3 regions of the Erwinia magellanica genome follow, and region 3 is predicted to be linked to each of the others. Evidence: predicted binding sites of a transcription regulator. Region 3 holds the regulator's gene; each other region holds the start of a gene.

Region 1 (6,446 bases), on a different contig from region 3:
GGGTGGCGTGGCATTTTTAGTCTGGTATGGCTGGGGCGCCCTTCGCACCGCTTTTAGCGGAGAAGTCGATCTCGCCTCATCAGCGGCGATGAAGCAGAGCCGGTGGCGAATTTTTGCCACCATGATGGCAGTGACCTGGCTCAATCCTCACGTTTATATCGATACTTTTGTTGTGCTCGGCAGTCTTGGCGGCCAGCTACCCGCAGAGGCACGAAGCTGGTTTGCCCTGGGGTCGGCCAGCGCCTCTTTACTGTGGTTCTTTGGTCTCGCCTCGCTGGCTGCCTGGCTCTCACCCGTGCTCAATACCGCGAAAGCGCAGCGGGTCATTAACGCTTTAGTCGGCGTGATGATGTGGGGCATTGCGCTTAAGCTGGCGCTACAGGCGGTAGGCTGGGCTTAAGGGAACTCACTCCAGGAATTAAGGTCATAGCCTGATACCTGAAAACGCAATAACATAGCCTGTTGCGTTTTAACGGAACAATTCTCTGGCGACGAGCCTTTTTTCATCGCCCGGATATGACTGAAAGCCCCCCACGGAGGAACCCAGTGAAGCTTACCAAATTGGCTCTGGCCGCAATAATTGGACTTGGAACAGTACCCGCACTCGCCCTGGCAGATGAACTGCCAAACGGCCCACACGTTGTTACCTCCGGCCAGTCCAGCGTTGACGCCACGCCGGATATCGCCACGCTGGCTATCGAAGTCAGCATCACCGCTAAAGATGCGGCTGACGCCAAAAAACAGGCGGACGAACGCGTCGCGCAATATTTTGATTTCCTGAATAAGAACGGGATTGAGAAAAAAGATATCGATGCCGCAAACCTGCGTACTCAACCTGAATATGACTACACCAAAGAAGGTAAAGCGGTTCTGAAAGGCTATCGTGCGGTGCGTCAGGTGCAGGTTACGCTTCGCCAGCTGGACAAGCTGAATGAGCTACTGGACGGCGCACTGAAATCGGGCCTCAACGAAATCCGTTCTGTAGAACTGGGCGTGGCGAATCCTGACCAGTACCGTAATAAAGCGCGACAGGCGGCTATAGAGGACGCCACGCAGCAGGCAGGCGAGCTGGCAAAAGGGTTTAACGCTAAGCTGGGAGAGGTTTACAGCATCCGTTATCACGTAGCTAACTATCAGCCGATGCCGGTGGCCAGAATGTATAAGATGGCTGACGCGGCGCCCATGACTTCCGCCGCACAAACCTATGAGAAGCAGAGCATTCACTTTGACGATCAGGTAGACGTTGTTTTTGAGCTACAGCGCGGCCAGTAACGGATAACGTTTTCGCTGTCGGCTCATGCTGGCAGTTTCAGCATGAGATCGGCAACTTCAGGGCCTCCTTCGGGAGGCCTTTTTGCTGGTTATTCGCTCTGGCGCAGAACGCGATGGCCGTGGCCAATCAACGCATCGGTTACTTTACGCATCAGGCGGCTCTCCGGGGCGAAGCGGTGCCAGTAGAGCATCCGCCGCTGGAACAGGCCTGGCGTTAAGTCAATCAGTTCGCCCTCGGCCAGCTCACGTTCTATCTGCAAATGCGGGATCATACAGCAGGTGGTTCCCTGCCGCGCCAGCTGCACAAAGGCTTCAGAAGAGTTGACGATGTGACAGGGGACGCTGCCTGGCGACAGGTCAAAGTTCTGCTGCAAAAACGCCTGATGCATATCATCCAGATGGTCAAACGCCACCGCAGGCGCTTTCAGCAGGGCAGATCGGGTTACGCCGTTGGGAAAATAGCGTGCGGCGAACTCTTTCGAGCCGACAAACAGGTAATCCAGCGCGCCGAGCTGATCAACCAGACAGCTTGGCAGCGGCTGCGGCTGGATACTCACGGCCCCAACTACTTCCCCGCGACGCAGGCGCTCCTGGGTACGGCTCTCATCCTCTACCTGCAAATTCAGGCGGACCGGCGAGTCCGTTAACACGGTTTTCAGCGCCGGGAGCAGCCAGGTGGCCAGACTGTCGGCGTTGACCGCCAGCGAGAGCAGCAGAGGCGTGGTTCCGCCGTTTTCATCACCCAGCCATTGCTCCTCCAGCAGCTCGACCTGGTGCAGCAGCGCCAGCAGCTTTTGTCCCTGCTCAGTGGGGCGCGGCGGCACGGTACGTACCAGCAGCGGCTGACCAAACATATTTTCCAGCTGTTTGATTCGCTGGGACACAGCCGACTGAGTGATACAAAGCTTTTGTGCTGCGCGCTCAAAGCCGCGCTCGCGAATGACGGCATCCAGCGCCTGAAGCGTTCGATAATCCGGGCGTTTCATTGTGGGTATAAACTCTCTTTCAGGTGTGGAAACTGCACTATGCCATAAATTTGCCATTTTCCCCCAGGGCAATAATCACTTTATCGCTTTGTGGGCCGGCTTCCAAACTGCCAACAAATGCCGCGTGAAGGCGGTGATTTCTGACCGGGTTGTTTTATACTGGCGGCACACTTAAGCCCTTCGGAATTGAAACTGACCATGACACAGGATGAACTGAAAAAGGCCGTTGGCTGGGCCGCGCTGGACTATGTCTCTCCAGGCACCATTGTTGGCGTAGGAACGGGTTCCACTGCCGCGCATTTTATCGATGCATTAGGCTCTATCCGGCATCAGATTGAGGGGGCAGTCTCCAGCTCGGAGGCCTCTACCGAAAAGCTGAAAGCGCTGGGCATTCCGGTCTTCGATCTCAATGAGGTGGATTCTCTCTCTGTCTATGTTGATGGCGCGGATGAAATCAACGGCATGATGCAGATGATCAAAGGCGGCGGCGCAGCCTTAACGCGGGAAAAAATTATCTCTGCCGTTGCGGATAAGTTTGTCTGCATCGCGGATGAATCCAAGCAGGTAGATGTGCTGGGCCGCTTTCCGCTGCCGGTGGAAGTGATCCCTATGGCGCGCAGCTATGTGGCGAGAGAACTGGTTAAGCTGGGTGGCCTGCCGGAATACCGTCAGCATGTGCTGACCGATAACGGCAATATCATCCTCGACGTGCATAATCTGAAAATCCTTGACGCGGTTGCGCTGGAGAGGGCCATCAATGCGCTGCCTGGCGTGGTGACGGTAGGGCTGTTTGCGGCGCGTTCAGCCGACATTGCCCTGATCGGCACGGCCAATGGTGTTAAGACCATACAAAAATGATCTTACCGGCGCCGGAGCGGCGTCGGGTCATTGCAGCTAAAAAAACATCTTTTATGAGTGCAATGAAATTTGGTGACTTATGTCACATAACAGACCCCCGCAGGGTAATCCTGCTGATCCTGCCGCGCGCACCATGATTATCTGCCGAAATGTGCTGCCGCTCCCCGTCGCCATGCTACCGTGCAGGCAATCGTTTGTATTGCCGCAGAGCGAAAATTTGATATTTTGACAGAAGGCTAACTTATGCCCGGGTTAAGACAGGGGTAAGCTGGCACATCTGAAGTCTGCTAAATAGGGTCGGGAAATGGCAAAAGTATCACTGGAGAAAGACAAGATTAAGTTCCTGCTGGTGGAAGGCGTTCACCAGAGCGCGGTGGAAAACCTGCGCGCATCAGGGTACACCAACATTGAATTTCACAAAGGTGCGCTGGACAGCGAAGCGCTGAAAGAGTCGATCCGCGATGCGCATTTCATCGGTATCCGTTCGCGTACCAACCTCACTGAAGAGATTTTCGCCGCGGCGGAAAAACTGGTGGCAGTAGGCTGCTTCTGTATCGGCACCAATCAGGTTGACCTGAATGCAGCCGCTAAGCGCGGCGTGCCGGTATTCAACGCGCCATTCTCCAATACCCGATCCGTAGCAGAGCTGGTTATCGGCGAGCTGCTGTTGATGCTGCGCGGTGTGCCGGCAGCCAATGCCAAAGCCCACCGCGGCATCTGGAACAAACTGGCGGTAGGATCTTACGAAGCCCGTGGCAAAAAGCTGGGGATTATTGGTTACGGCCATATCGGTATGCAGCTGGGCGTGCTGGCAGAGAGCCTGGGCATGCACGTGTTCTTCTATGATATCGAGAACAAGCTGCCGCTGGGTAATGCCACTCAGGTTCGCCATCTCTCCGATCTGCTTAACATGAGCGATGTGGTCAGCCTGCACGTGCCGGAAACCCTCTCCACGCAGAACATGATGGGCGCAGAAGAGCTGGCGATGATGAAGCCGGGCGCGCTGCTGATCAACGCTTCTCGCGGCACCGTGGTGGATATCCCTGCACTGTGCAAAGTACTGGCAGATAAGCACCTTGCTGGCGCAGCGATTGACGTTTTCCCGGAAGAGCCGGCAACCAACAGCGATCCATTCAACTCGCCGCTGTGTGAGTTTGATAATGTGATCCTGACGCCGCACATTGGTGGATCAACGCAGGAAGCACAGGAGAATATCGGGATTGAAGTTGCCGGTAAGCTGGCAAAATATTCCGATAACGGCTCCACGCTCTCTGCCGTTAATTTCCCGGAAGTTTCTCTGCCGATGCATGGCGACCAGAGCCGTCTGCTGCATATCCACGAGAACCGCCCTGGCGTGCTGACGGCTATCAACAACATCTTTGCTGGTCAGGGCATCAACATCGCCGCCCAGTACCTACAGACAACTCCGCAGATGGGGTATGTGGTAATTGATATCGATGCGCCGCAGGATATTGCCAATACCGCGTTGCAGCTGATGAAAGCGATCCCCGGAACTATTCGCGCCCGCATGCTGTACTGAGCATAAAAAGAGGCAGAAGGTGAGTCTGACTTTCTGGCTGCCCGGCTGATACAGCCGCTTTATGCACCTGCTGGCACCAGCCAGTCAAGCCCCGGCAGATTTTCTGCCGGGGCTTTGCTTTATCTGCTTACCATTGCCAGATATGCGAAGGCGTAATGATTGCTGGCAGCGGCACATCCCACTCAGCCACCGGCAGCTCATCGACCTGCTGGCAGTCATGCGCCAGACCCACCGGTAAAAAGCCGTGCTGCTGCCAGTTTTGCAGCGTTCTGTCATAAAAGCCGCCGCCCATTCCCAGACGCTGTCCCTGCCGGTCAAAGGCCACCAGCGGCACCATCACCAGATCCAGCTCGTCCAGCGTTGCCAGGTGGCGTATATCCAGCGGCGGCTCAGGAATGTTCAGGCGATTTGGCGTCAGTAGGGTAGTGGGTTGGTAGCGGATAAAAAGAAGCTGTCCGGCAGAAAAGGGGTGAAGCACCGGCAGATAGACCTGCTGCTTGTGCTGCCAGAGTTTGGCAATCAGCGGTCGGGTACTCAGCTCGCCATCAAAAGAGAGAAACAGGGCGATTTTTTTTGCTTGCTGTAGCGGGGCGAAATTCAGCGCCCGTTCGGCGGCCTGCACCGCAGCCATCTGCTGCTGCTCTGGCGTCAGCGCACGCCGCAGATGGCGCACATGGGTACGGATATCCTGTCGGTCAAAAAGATTGAGGCTCATACATTCCCCAGGGTCAGGCTGGCTAATGGAGGTTACAGAGAAGGGTGCCACAGCTCAGACCGGAGTACGAGCCTGTCAGCATCGACTGGCTAAAAACAGCACTGAATTTTAGTGAGCAAAACCTGTTTGCAGGAAATCGGGAAGCATCAGACAGCGAGAAATTCTGGTGAGGACAGAAGCGGTAAAAGAAGGCGTTTGTAAACGAGAAAAATCGTGTTGGAAATGAGATCTCTAAAGAGGAATTTTAGCTAAGAAAACAAGGCGGTATGGCGAGAGCGCGGCAGGGATGGAACTGAGTGAGGAATCTCCGAGATGCCGCCGCAGGCTGTAACCCTTGAACCCTTGGTTCAAGGTGAGACTGCCGTCGTAACCATCAGGCTTCTCGGACGAACCGAGCTTGCACACAGGTTACAGAGCGTCAGACTCTGTTGGTATTAAATATCGGCTCAGGGGACTGGCCCGCTTGCAAACATCTCAGAGAATTTTTTTACTTCACCGTTACTCTAACATGAATAACGATGAGGTGTTATTCGAACTTGCTTCCGGTTCTTTCTGTAATACGACCCTGTTCAAGCAATGCCTGTTCAATGGTCTGTTGCAGCATCCGGATACGCTGTTCCATGTTACTGGCGTAATCGCGGGTTTTGACTTTTTCCGCAGCCAGCTCATGGCAAATGTTCAGTGCAGCGATAAAAACCAGCTGCTCGGTATTTGTGACTCTAGTGCGAACTTTTAAATCTTGCAACCGTTGATTGAGATCTTCAGCAGCCATGTTCAGCGCATCTTGCTGTTCTGGCGGACAATTTACTCGTAACGAACGGCCAAAAATTTGAATATCTACCGGTTGTGCAGACATGCCACCATCCTGACTGATTACTCTACCGCCAATCTCCCTACCGCTCAGTGGGTTGGGAGGGTAGGCGACTATAACTACGCCTTATAGAAGAAACAACCCCTTTTCTGGAATCGTTGAGGCACCTGGTGGTAGCATAACACGAACTTATCCAGCCAACGATGGCCAAAACGTATGTCACTATCAAACACAATGCCGGGCTATGATGCGCTGGCTTCAGCA
Region 2 (6,446 bases), on a different contig from region 3:
CCGGCCTGCTGGTGCTGGGATATGGCGGCTTCTATGCTATCGGCGCCTACACCTTTGCGCTGCTGAATCACTATTACGGCATGAGCTTCTGGGAATGCCTGCCGTTAGCGGGGCTGGTCGCCGCGATGTTCGGCCTGCTGCTGGGCTTCCCGGTGCTGCGCCTGCGTGGTGACTATCTGGCGATTGTGACGCTCGGCTTCGGAGAGATCGTCCGTATTCTGCTGCTGAACAATACCGCCATCACCGGCGGCCCCAACGGTGTCAGCCAGATCCCAAAACCTTCGCTGTTTGGTCTGGAATTCAACCGCAGCGTGCGCGACGGCGGCTGGGATACCTTCCACCACTTCTTTGGCCTGAAGTACGACCCCAGCGATCGCATTATCTTCCTCTATATGGTGGCGCTGCTGCTGGTGGTGATCACGCTGTTTGTGATCAACCGCCTGCTGCGTATGCCGCTGGGCCGGGCCTGGGAAGCGTTGCGTGAAGATGAAATTGCCTGCCGTTCGCTGGGCCTTAGCCCAACGCGTATTAAGCTGACGGCATTCACCATCAGCGCCGCGTTTGCCGGTTTTGCCGGGAGCCTGTTTGCCGCGCGTCAGGGGTTTGTCAGCCCTGAATCGTTCACTTTTGCCGAGTCCGCCTTTGTGCTGGCGATTGTGGTGCTGGGTGGCATGGGGTCGCAGTTTGCCGTTATCCTGGCTGCGGTACTGCTGGTAGTTTCCCGCGAGCTGATGCGCGATCTGAATGAATACAGCATGCTGGTGCTGGGTGGCCTGATGGTGCTGATGATGATCTGGCGTCCGCAGGGGCTGCTGCCGATGAAGCGGCCTCACCTGAAGCTGAAGAGTGTGGCAAAAGGAGAGCCATCATGAAGCCGCTGTTAGCCGTAAATGGCCTGATGATGCGCTTTGGCGGCCTGCTCGCCGTGAACAACGTGGAGCTGGAGCTGCGCCATAAAGAGATTGTGTCGTTAATCGGCCCAAACGGTGCCGGTAAAACCACCGTCTTTAACTGTCTGACCGGTTTCTATCGCCCGACGGGCGGCAGCATTATGCTGGGCGACAGGCAGCTTGCTGGTCTGCCAGGGCAGAAAATTGCCCGGATGGGCATCGTGCGGACCTTCCAGCACGTGCGTCTGTTCCGTGAAATGACGGTGATTGAAAACCTGCTGGTGGCGCAGCATCAGCATCTCAAAAGCGGCGTGTTTGCCGGATTGCTGAAGACGCCTGCGTTCCGCAAGGCAGAGAGTGATGCGCTGGATCGCGCCGCCAGCTGGCTCGATCGCGTTGGTCTGCTGGAGATGGCGAATCGTCAGGCGGGGAACCTGGCTTACGGCCAGCAGCGCCGCCTGGAAATTGCCCGCTGCATGGTCACCCGGCCAGAGATCCTGATGCTGGATGAGCCTGCCGCCGGACTGAACCCCAGAGAAACGCACGAGCTGGATGAGCTGATTGCGGAGTTGAGGGGCGAACACAACGTCTCGGTACTGTTGATTGAACATGATATGAAACTGGTAATGGGTATTTCAGACCGTATTTACGTGGTTAACCAGGGAACGCCGCTGGCCAACGGCACGCCGGAAGAGATCCGTAATAACCCGGACGTGATCCGCGCCTACCTGGGAGAAGCCTGATATGAACCCGATGCTTTCACTGGATAACGTCAGCGCGCACTACGGCAAGATCCAGGCGCTGCACAACGTGAGCCTGCAAATCAATCAGGGCGAGATAGTGACGCTGATTGGCGCAAACGGCGCAGGCAAAACCACCCTTCTGGGCACGCTTTGCGGCGAACCGCGCGCCACTCAAGGCTCGATTACTTTTGACGGTAAGGCGATTACCGAGTGGCAAACGGCGCGCATCATGCGTGAAGCAATTGCGATTGTACCGGAAGGACGGCGCGTATTTTCCCGCATGACCGTGGAAGAAAACCTGGCCATGGGCGGCTTTTTTGCCGATCGCCAGCAGTATCAGACGCGGATCAAGCGGGTTTATGAGCTGTTCCCGCGCCTTTATGAGCGCCGCGTACAGCGTGCCGGTACCATGTCGGGCGGTGAGCAACAGATGCTGGCGATAGGCCGGGCGCTGATGAGCCAGCCGCGCCTGCTGCTGCTGGACGAACCTTCGCTGGGGCTGGCCCCGATTATCATTCAGCAGATCTTCGATACCATTGAACAGCTGCGTCAGGAGGGGATGACCATCTTCCTTGTGGAGCAGAACGCCAATCAGGCGCTGAAGCTGGCAGACCGGGGCTATGTGCTCGAAAACGGTCACGTGGTACTGGAAGATACCGGTGATGCGCTGCTGGCTAACGAAGCGGTGCGCAGCGCCTATCTGGGCGGCTGACGCTGTAAGCAAAAGGCCAGCGTCTGCTGGCCTTTTATTTTTACGATCGTTAACAAGGATAAAACGAGCGCATAGCGAGTGAATAAAGCGGCTCGCGCCACCTGCAACGCGAGCCGGGCTGTTACCAGGGATGCCTTTCGTGCTTTTATCAGCGAGTGATGTTGCTGTCACCTGCCTGTCACGTATCCGTCATAAACCCGTTATTTTTCTGTCATTTTTCCGTGTCATTTTACCTCCCGAACACTAAAAATGCGCGAGATCGCGCGAATGACACCGGGCACAGGAAACCGATATGACATCGTTCTCATTCCGTAAAACCACACTTTGCATGGTACTGGGAGTGACCTTTAGCGGCCACGCTCTGGCAGCCACCGAGATCCCTTTCTGGCACTCAATGGAAGGGGAGCTGGGTGTGGAAGTGGATTCACTGGCAAAACGCTTTAACGAATCTCATCCCGATTACAAAATCGTGCCAACCTACAAAGGCAATTATGAGCAGAGCCTGGCCGCCGGGATTGCCGCCGTGCGTTCGGGTAAAGCGCCCGCTATTTTGCAGGTTTACGAAGTGGGTACGGCGACCATGATGGCCTCTAAAGCTATCGTGCCGGTTTACGATGTGTTCAAAAATGCGGGCATTGAGTTCGATGAGAAGCAGTTTGTGCCGACCGTGGCGGGCTATTACAGCGACGCGAATGGCCACCTCATCTCTCAGCCGTTTAACAGCTCCACGCCGGTACTTTATTACAACAAAGATGCCTTTAAAAAAGCGGGCCTGAACCCGGAACAGCCGCCAAAAACCTGGCAGGAGCTGGAGAAGGATACCGCTGCGCTGCGTAAAGCAGGCATGAACTGCGGTTACGCCAGCGGCTGGCAGGGCTGGATCCAGATCGAAAACTTCAGCGCCTGGCATGGTCTGCCAGTGGCGACCCAAAACAACGGCTTTGACGGCACTGATGCGGTGCTGGAATTTAACAAGCCGGTGCAGGTTCGTCACATCGAAATGCTACAGGAGATGAACAAGAAGGGCGAGTTCACCTACTTTGGCCGTAAAGATGAGTCTACCGCCAAGTTCTATAACGGCGACTGCGCCATCACCACCGCCTCTTCCGGTTCGCTGGCGGATATCCGCCACTACGCCAAATTTAATTACGGCGTAGGCATGATGCCTTACGACGCAACCGTCCCCAACGCGCCACAGAATGCCATCATCGGCGGAGCAAGCCTGTGGGTGATGAAAGGCAAAGATGCGGGCACCTACAAAGGCGTTGCCGAGTTTATGCAGTTCCTGGCTGAACCGGAAATCGCTGCGGAATGGCACCAGAAAACCGGCTATCTGCCGATTACCACCGCCGCCTATGAGCTGACCCGCAAACAGGGCTTCTATGACAAGAATCCGGGCGCGGATATCGCTACCCGTCAGATGCTGAACAAGCCGCCACTCTCCTTTACCAAAGGTCTGCGTCTGGGCAACATGCCGCAGATCCGCACCATTGTGGACGAAGAGCTGGAAAGCGTCTGGACCGGCAAGAAAACCCCACAGGCTGCGCTGGATAATGCGGTAACCCGTGGAAACCTGCTGCTGCGCCGCTTCGATCAGACGGTTAAGCAGTAGGCGCTCACTTCAGGGCCGGGTTTATCCGGCACTACAGAAGTGATTAAGCGCCAGAAGGGACAGATAAGCCGGGCGTCAGCCGCAGGGAGGCGGCTGTCAGGCTGCAATGGATAAAACCCTGTCCTTCCGGCGTGCTGCCCCTGATTGCCGCTTTCATCGTAGTCCGTTTTCTGCCTGACGGCTTTTTACCGCCTCCACCTATTTCAGAGCGACCCTATGTCTTCTTCCCGTCCCGTATTTCGCTCGCGCTGGCTGCCTTATCTGTTGGTGCTGCCCCAGCTGCTGATTACGACGATTTTCTTCCTCTGGCCTGCCGGTGAAGCCTTGTGGTATTCGGTACAGAGCGTCGATCCCTTTGGCCTTTCCAGCACCTTTGTCGGCATGGAGAACTTCAAACGCCTGATGGGGGATGAGTACTATCTCGACTCTTTCCTGACCACCCTGATCTTCAGCGGCCTGGTCACGGTTATTGGCCTGCTGGTCTCGCTCTTTTTCGCCGCCCTGGTGGATCACGTCCTGCGCCTCAAGCGCTTCTACCAGACACTGTTTTTACTCCCTTATGCGGTAGCGCCCGCCGTGGCCGCCGTGTTGTGGATGTTCCTGTTCAGTCCTGGCCTGGGATTAATTACCCATTTCCTGCGATTGATTGGCTACGACTGGAACCATGCGCAGAACAGCGGCCAGGCGATGTTGCTGGTGGTGCTGGCTTCCGTCTGGCAGCAGATGAGCTACAACTTTTTATTCTTCTTTGCCGCGCTGCAATCCATTCCGAAATCGCTGACCGAAGCGGCGGCCATTGATGGAGCCGGGCCGGTACGGCGGTTTTTTCAGCTCTCCCTGCCGCTGATCACCCCGGTTGGCTTCTTCCTGGTGGTGGTGAACCTGGTCTACGCCTTCTTCGATACCTTCCCGGTGATTGATGCCGCTACGGGCGGCGGGCCGGTGCAGTCCACCACCACGCTGATTTATAAAATTTACCGTGAAGGCTTTGCCGGACTCGATCTCTCTTCATCTTCCGCACAATCGGTGGTGCTGATGGTGCTGGTCATCCTTCTGACGGTGATCCAGTTCCGCTACGTTGAAAAGAGGATACGTTACCAATGATTGAGCACCGTCGCGGGCTGACCATTTTCAGCCATACCCTGCTGGGATTAGGCATTCTTACCGTACTGTTTCCGCTTTACGTCGCCTTTGTGGCTGCCAGCCTCAGCAACAGTGAAGTGTTTCAGGTGCCGATGACGCTGATCCCTGGCACGCATCTGCTGGATAACATGGCCAATATCTGGCAGCACGGCGTGGCGCAGAACAGCGCGCCCTTTGGCCGGATGCTGATGAACAGCGCCATTATGGCGTTGAGCATTACCGCCGGGAAAATCACCGTATCGATCCTTTCAGCCTTTGCGCTGGTCTGGTTCCGTTTTCCGCTGCGCTCGCTCTTTTTCTGGATGATATTTATCACCCTGATGCTGCCGGTTGAAGTGCGCATTTTCCCCACGGTGGAGGTGATTTCCAACCTCAATATGCTCGACAGCTACAGCGGCTTAACGCTGCCGCTGATGGCCTCGGCCACCGCGACCTTTCTGTTTCGCCAGTTCTTTATGACCTTGCCGGATGAGCTGATTGAGGCGGCGCGCATCGACGGCGCCAGTCCAATGCGCTTCTTCTGGGACATTGTGCTGCCGCTGTCAAAAACGAACCTGGCGGCGCTGTTTGTGATCACCTTTATCTATGGCTGGAACCAGTATATGTGGCCGCTGTTGATTATCAGTGAAGCCGATCTCGGCACCGCCGTGGCCGGTATCCGCAGCATGATTGGTAACGGTGACGGATCGACCCAGTGGAATCTGGTGATGGCGGCGATGTTGCTGACCATGATCCCGCCCATTGTGATTGTTTTAGTGATGCAGCGCGCCTTCGTGCGCGGGCTGGTTGAGAGCGAGAAATAAGTTATGGCAGGCGTAAAACTTCAGGCCGTTACCAAATCCTGGGACGGTAAAACCCAGATTATTCAGCCGCTGGATATCACTATTCACGACGGTGAATTCATGGTGATGGTGGGGCCTTCAGGCTGTGGGAAATCCACTCTGCTGCGCATGGTTGCGGGGCTGGAACAGGTCACCAGCGGCGATATCTATATCAATAACCAGCGCGTGACCGAACTTGAGCCAAAGGATCGCGGCATTGCGATGGTATTCCAGAACTACGCGCTCTACCCGCACATGAGCGTGGAGCAGAATATGGGCTATGGCCTGAAAATCCGCGGTATGGGCAAAGAGCATGTACGCCAGCGGGTGCTGGAAACGGCGAAAAGTCTGGAGCTGGAGGCGCTGCTGCATCGCCGTCCGCGCGAGCTTTCCGGCGGACAGCGCCAGCGCGTGGCGATGGGCAGGGCAATTGTTCGTGAACCGGCGGTATTCCTGTTTGATGAACCCCTCTCTAACCTGGACGCGCGTTTACGCGTGCAGATGCGCCTGGAGCTGCAACAGCTG
Region 3 (6,446 bases):
CGGCGGTTGAGGGATTGTTGGTACTCACTTACTTCTTTAGCAAGCCCCTCTGTTTGCTGGTTTAGCGAGGCGATGCGGTTATCCAGCGGCAGGATCGTATCGGCAATCAGCGTCTCCTGTTGCAGGCGATAAGCCTCATGCTGTTGACGCGCTTCATCGGCGGCCTTGAGCTGTTGTGTACACTCTTCAAGCTGTTGTTGCGCCAGAGCTTTTTGCTGCGAAAGCTGCTGTTGCTGGCTGTTCAGCTCGTGCCACTCCTGCTGATACTGCTCGCGCTGCTGCCAGAGCGGGCGTAACTTTTCCGCTGGTTCTGCCTGGGTAAGACGGGCCAGCTCCGTGCCATCCTGCTGCCAGGCAATTTCTGCCTGCTGGCTGGCGTGCTCCGCTTCTTTAACCGCCTGTAAGGCAGCGTGATGCTGCTGCTGCCACTGCCATAAAAAATGGTGTCGCTGGTGTTGGGAAGTAAGCGCCTGCTCCGCTGTTACAAGCTCTTCCAGGCGGGTTGTGAGGAGTAAAAGCTGTTCATCTTCCAGCAGCGCCATCCCGCTGGCCTGCGCGCGCAGGGTATCCAGCGCCGCTTTCGCCGTTTTATGGCGTTCAAACACGCTGGCAGAGAGACGGCCATAAATTTCGGTGCCGGTCAGCTCTTCAAGCAGCTCCGCGCGGCTGTTGGCGTCAGCGTTCAGAAACGCCGCAAACTCGCCCTGTGACAGCATCATCGACTTGGTAAAGCGCTCAAAATCCAGGCCGGTCAGGGCGGTCAGCATCTCCAGCTTATCTTTGACCTTATCGGCAACGATTTTATTGTCTTCGCAGCGGGCCAGCTCCACGCGGGGAGCCTGCAAGTTACCCTCTACGGCGCCACGCGCCCGGTTCTGGCTCCAGAATGCCCGCCAGGCCACCCCTTTGACCTCAAATTCCACCTCTGCCAGACATTCGGAAGTATCACGCGTCATCAGATCGTTCTGCGTCTGGGAGAGCTTACCCAGCCTGGAGGTTTCGTGATAAAGCGCCAGACAGATGGCGTCGAGCAGCGTAGTTTTGCCCGCGCCCGTCGGCCCGGTAATGGCAAACAGGCCGTTGCTGGCAAAAGGTTCAGCAGTGAAATCGATCTTCCACTCCCCCTTGAGGGAGTTGAGATTTTTAAACCGCAGCGTCAGGATCTTCATGCCTGCTCCTCGTCATCAATCTCAGTCAGCGTCTGTTTAAACAGCGTGGTGGCACGAGCCAGCCGCTCCGGCTCTTCATGCTCCTCAAGGGCCAGCCGACGACTGAACACCTCCTGCACGCTAAGCTCGCTGAGCGTCTCATTATTCTGCCGGTTGATGACCTGATCGCGCTGCTCCCGGCTGCGTCGCAGTAACACCACTTCCACAGGTAGCTTCTCCGTCAGTTCCTGAATACGACGCTGGAGATCGTTCAGCCAGGCATGGGTAGAAATTTCGATATCAAGCCACACGGTTTTGCCATCTTCACGCGGGAGGATAGCCGCAAGCTGCTGCTCAATCTCTTCCAGCGAACCTTTAATCATCTGCATGGGCTGAAATAGCGGGATCGGCAGCGTTTCAACCTTACTGAGCCTGCCGTCAGCAAAATCGACCAGGAAGACGCTTTTCTCCTTGCCCAGCTCATCAAAGCTGAGCGGAATAGGGGAGCCGCTGTAGCGGATATGGTCGCTATTGGCGATGCGCTGCGCACGATGGATATGCCCCAGCGCAATATAGTCTGCTGGCGGAAAAGCCTGAGCCGGAAAAGCATCAAGCGTGCCGATGTAAATGTCCCTCACCGCGTCACTTTTGGTGACGCCGACGGTCGTTAAATGGCCGGTGGCGATGATGGGGAGCGGCAGATTATGGCGTTCACGCACTTCCAGCGCCGCCTGCCAGCAGCGCTGGTAGTGCTGGGTTATCGCTTCCAGCAGCGTCAGCTGTTTCTCCCGGCCTGACTGGCCCGCCTTGCTGAGGGTAATATCGCGAGGGCGCAGGAAAGGGATAGCACAGAGCAGCGCGCCAGGTTTACCTTCGCGCGTGTTCAGCATCAGCACCTGTTGCGCAGGATCGTCGCTGGCTGCGGCAATGACCCTGGTATTCAGACAGGCAAGCAGCTCGCGAGATTCGTTCAGCGTGGCCACAGAGTCATGATTTCCACCCAGTACCACCAGCTCACAGCGGGTTTGCTGTAGCTTCACAACAAAACGGTTGTAGAGTTCACGCGCATAGCTGGGCGGCGCTCCCGTATCGAAGATATCACCCGCCACGATAATGGCATCTACCTGCTTTTCCACCGCCTGTTCCAGCAGCCAGTCAATAAAAGCCTGATGTTCCGCAGCACGGCTTTTGGTGTAAAAGAACTGGCCCAGGTGCCAGTCTGACGTGTGGAGTATTCGCATGGGGTCCCTCTGAGGCGTAAAGCAGTGCCGACGATTATAAACAGCCAGAGGCAAAACCCCAGACACATTGACCACTACCTTCATAAAAGTGTTATAAATCGGTGGGCTGGGGTCAGTTTTGTTCATAAAACTGTCATAAAACTGACGCATAATGGCGCCGCATATCCAGTGGCATTCCGTCACAGTAGCAGGAGCAATAATGGCTAAGCGCATTCTGGTAGTCGAAGATGAAGCCCCAATCCGTGAGATGTTGTGTTTCGTGCTGGAGCAAAATGACTATCAACCCATAGAAGCGGAAGATTATGACAGTGCGGTCAGTATGCTCATCGAACCCTGGCCTGATTTGATCCTGCTGGACTGGATGCTACCGGGGGGATCGGGCATTCAGTTTATCAAGCACCTGAAGCGTGAAGCGATGACCAGGGATATCCCGGTGATGATGCTCACGGCGCGCGGCGAAGAAGAAGATCGCGTTCGCGGTCTGGAAGTGGGTGCTGACGACTATATTACCAAGCCATTTTCGCCGAAAGAGCTGGTGGCGCGAATTAAAGCAGTGATGCGCCGCATCTCGCCAATGGCGGTGGAGGAGGTTATTGAGATGCAGGGATTGAGCCTGGATCCCTCTTCACACCGCGTGATGTCCGAGACTCAGCCGCTGGAAATGGGGCCAACGGAGTATAAGCTGCTGCACTTCTTTATGACGCACCCGGAGCGGGTCTACAGCCGTGAGCAGTTGCTTAATCATGTGTGGGGCACTAACGTGTACGTCGAAGATCGTACCGTTGACGTTCATATTCGCCGCCTACGCAAGGCGCTGGAACTGACCGGGCACGATCGCATGGTGCAGACGGTTCGCGGAACAGGTTACCGTTTCTCTGCACGTTACTGATCGTTCGCACTGGAGCCTCTACCGTGTTGGAACGCCTCTCCTGGAAGAGACTGCTGCTGGAGCTGGTACTGGCCTGCCTGCCCGCCCTGATTTTGGGGCTGCTGGTCGGCTACCTGCCCTGGCTGCTGCTGATCGCCGTGTTGGCCGTACTGGGCTGGCACTTCGCTAATTTACTCCGTTTATCCCACTGGCTCTGGATCGATCGCAGCATGACGCCACCGGCCGGTCGCGGCAGTTGGGAGCCTCTCTTTTATGGCCTTTACCAGATGCAGGCGAGAAATCGTCGGCGTCGGCGCGAGCTTGGCCACCTGATTAAGCGTTTTCGTAGCGGAGCGGAGTCCCTGCCCGATGCCGTGGTACTTACCACAGAAGAGGGAACCATCTTCTGGTGCAACGGCCTGGCGCAGCAGATGCTGGGGCTGCGCTGGCCGGAGGATAACGGTCAGAACATCCTTAACCTGCTTCGTTACCCCGAATTCACCCGCTACCTCCGCCAGCGGGATTTTTCCCGGCCATTGACCCTGGTGCATAACAGCCATCGCCAACTTGAATTCCGCGTAATGCCCTATTCAGAAGGACAGTGGTTGCTGGTGGCGCGTGACGTGACGCAGATGCATCAATTGGAAGGCGCCCGCCGTAACTTTTTCGCTAACGTCAGCCATGAACTGCGTACGCCGTTAACGGTGCTACAGGGTTATCTGGAGATGATGAATGATTCCGGAATGGAAGGGCCGCTGCGGGATAAAGCGCTGCATACAATGCAGGAGCAGACCCGCCGTATGGATGGTCTGGTGAAACAGCTGCTGACGCTGTCACGCATTGAAGCCGCGCCAGCGCTCGATCTCCAGGAAAAAGTCGAGGTGCCGTTAATGCTGAAGCTGTTACAGCGTGAAGCGGAAACTTTGAGTCAGGGGCGGCACGAAATCCATTTCCACAGCGACCAGCATCTGCGGGTATTCGGCAACGAAGAGCAGTTGCGAAGCGCCATCTCCAACCTCGTTTATAACTCGGTTAACCATACGCCGCCCGGTACGCGCATTGATATCAGCTGGCAGGAAACCGCGCAGGGGGCGCTGTTTAAGGTGAAGGATAATGGTCCCGGCATTTCACCTGAGCATATTCCCCGCCTGACGGAACGTTTCTATCGCGTGGATAAAGCGCGCTCCAGACAGACCGGTGGAAGTGGACTGGGTCTGGCGATAGTGAAGCATGCGTTGAGTCACCATAATGCGCGTCTGGATATCACCAGCGAGCCGGGCGTGGCGACCTGTTTCAGCTTCATCCTGCCGCCAAGGTTGATTGTCAGCCGCGAGTTGGCACAGAATGCGATTCGTTGATCGAACCGGATACCTGAGATGAAAAAGCTTTTTCTGCTCGCCCTGACCTGTTTCAGCCTGATGGCGCAGGCCAAAGAGGGGATGCTGGCCGGGAATCTGACCAGCGTCGGCTCCGATACGCTCGGCAATCTGATGACGCTGTGGGGCGAGAGTTTCAACCAACACTATCCCGGCGTGAATGTGCAGGTTCAGGCGGCTGGCTCCTCTACTGCGCCTACGGCACTGGCCGCAGGCGCAGCACAAATCGGCGCTATGAGCCGCCCCATGCAGGCTGTGGAACGGCAGCTGTTTGAAGCCCGATATGGTTATCCACCGCTTGCCGTGCCGGTAGCTATGGATGCGCTGGTGGTGGTGGTCAATCAGGACAATCCGCTACCTGGGCTGAACACCAGACAGCTAGATGCTATTTTCTCGGTGACCCGCCGCTGTGGAGCCGTTGCCGCCGTCAACCACTGGGGCGATCTCAACCTGACACAACCCGGCTGGCCTGGGCGCCCTCTGCAACGTTTTGGCCGAAATTCCGCTTCTGGCACCTGGGGGTTCTTCAAGCAGCAGGCGCTCTGTAACGGGGATTTCCGTAATGATGTGAGCGAATATCCCGGCTCTTCCGCCGTGGTGCAGGCCGTGGCCAACACGCTTAATGCCATTGGCTATGCCAGCATGGGCAGTCACCTCTCCGGCGTGAAAATGCTGCCCGTTTCCCGTGACGGAAAGGCGTGGATCCCACCCAACGCAGAGACGATCCGCAACGGCAGCTATCCCTATGCGCGTAAACTCTATCTCTATGTGAATAAACCGCCGGGTAAACCGCTGGAACCGCTCACTGCCACTTTCCTGCGGCATGTGCTCTCTGATCGGGGGCAGGCCGGGGTGAATCAGGCTGGTTATCTGCCTCTCTCGGAAGAGCAGCGTCAACAAGCCCGCCAGCTGCTGAATAATGGATAAGTAAGTACTAACATGAATTTTCTTCACGCCTGATGAAATTTCCTCGGTTGCAGCTGAATCTTTCTCATGACACTCTGTTTACAGCCATATAGACATCCGGAAGTCTACATATAACGAATCGTGATAATTTCGCCGGTAAATTAACAACCCGGCGTGCCAGGAGTGACATACCATGCAGAGAGATTCAGCCCAGTATCGTGCCGAAGTGGTCGGCAGCTTCCTTCGTCCTGCGGCCATTAAACAGGCTCGCGAGCAGTTCCAGGCCGGCGAGATTGATGCTGTTGCGCTTAGGCGCATTGAAGATGAAGCCATTCGTGATGTGGTCACGCACCAGCGCGCCTGCGGGCTGAAAGTGGTAACGGACGGTGAATTCCGCCGCGCCTGGTGGCACTTCGACTTCTTCGATGGACTGGAAGGGGTGGAGCGCTACGAGTCTGAGCAGGGCATTCAGTTCAACGGTGTGCAGACCAAAGCGCACAGCATCCGCGTCACTGGCAAACTCGGTTTTGGCCATCATCCCATGCTGGAAGATTTCCGTTATCTGAAAAGCATCAGCGGCGACGCCGTGCCGAAGATGACCATTCCCAGCCCAAGCGTGCTGCACTTCCGTGGCGGACGTAAAGCTATTGACGCTAACGTTTATCCCGATCTTAACCTCTATTTTGACGATCTGGCGCAGACTTACCGTGACGCCATTCAGGCCTTTTACGCCGCAGGCTGCCGCTATCTGCAACTGGATGACACCGTCTGGGCCTATCTCTGCTCGGAAGATCAGAAGCAGCAGATCCGCGAACGTGGCGAGGATCCGCAGGAGCTGGCGCATATCTATGCCCAGGTGCTGAACAAAGCGATCGAAGGTAAGCCGGACGATCTCACTATTGGGCTG

The links. Region 3 encodes PhoB, which activates phosphate uptake and scavenging genes when phosphate is short. Its sites were predicted from a motif close to CTGTCATAAAACTGNCNNAT; they were not measured.
Region 1: the regulator PhoB is predicted to act here: its motif matches at 3,358-3,377, upstream of serA (phosphoglycerate dehydrogenase).
Region 2: the regulator PhoB is predicted to act here: its motif matches at 2,521-2,540, upstream of ugpB (sn-glycerol-3-phosphate ABC transporter substrate-binding protein UgpB).

The regions. Positions count from the first base shown of each region.
Region 1 is NZ_JBCHVC010000005.1:237,797-244,242, forward strand. It holds gene argO (arginine exporter ArgO) at 1-400, shown strand, start outside; gene AAH450_RS17985 (oxidative stress defense protein) at 547-1,272, shown strand; gene AAH450_RS17990 (LysR family transcriptional regulator ArgP) at 1,362-2,258, opposite strand; gene rpiA (ribose-5-phosphate isomerase RpiA) at 2,457-3,116, shown strand; gene serA (phosphoglycerate dehydrogenase) at 3,421-4,656, shown strand; gene AAH450_RS18005 (5-formyltetrahydrofolate cyclo-ligase) at 4,784-5,371, opposite strand; RNA gene ssrS (6S RNA) at 5,672-5,855, opposite strand; gene zapA (cell division protein ZapA) at 5,898-6,227, opposite strand; gene AAH450_RS18020 (YecA/YgfB family protein) at 6,399-6,446, shown strand, end outside.
Region 2 is NZ_JBCHVC010000004.1:126,467-132,912, reverse strand. It holds gene AAH450_RS15105 (high-affinity branched-chain amino acid ABC transporter permease LivM) at 1-872, shown strand, start outside; gene livG (high-affinity branched-chain amino acid ABC transporter ATP-binding protein LivG) at 866-1,633, shown strand; gene livF (high-affinity branched-chain amino acid ABC transporter ATP-binding protein LivF) at 1,635-2,345, shown strand; gene ugpB (sn-glycerol-3-phosphate ABC transporter substrate-binding protein UgpB) at 2,638-3,957, shown strand; gene ugpA (sn-glycerol-3-phosphate ABC transporter permease UgpA) at 4,174-5,061, shown strand; gene ugpE (sn-glycerol-3-phosphate ABC transporter permease UgpE) at 5,058-5,903, shown strand; gene AAH450_RS15075 (sn-glycerol-3-phosphate import ATP-binding protein UgpC) at 5,907-6,446, shown strand, end outside.
Region 3 is NZ_JBCHVC010000002.1:144,652-151,097, forward strand. It holds gene AAH450_RS07730 (AAA family ATPase) at 1-1,169, opposite strand, end outside; gene sbcD (exonuclease subunit SbcD) at 1,166-2,389, opposite strand; gene phoB (phosphate response regulator transcription factor PhoB) at 2,589-3,278, shown strand; gene phoR (phosphate regulon sensor histidine kinase PhoR) at 3,302-4,615, shown strand; gene AAH450_RS07750 (PstS family phosphate ABC transporter substrate-binding protein) at 4,634-5,560, shown strand; gene AAH450_RS07755 (cobalamin-independent methionine synthase II family protein) at 5,733-6,446, shown strand, end outside.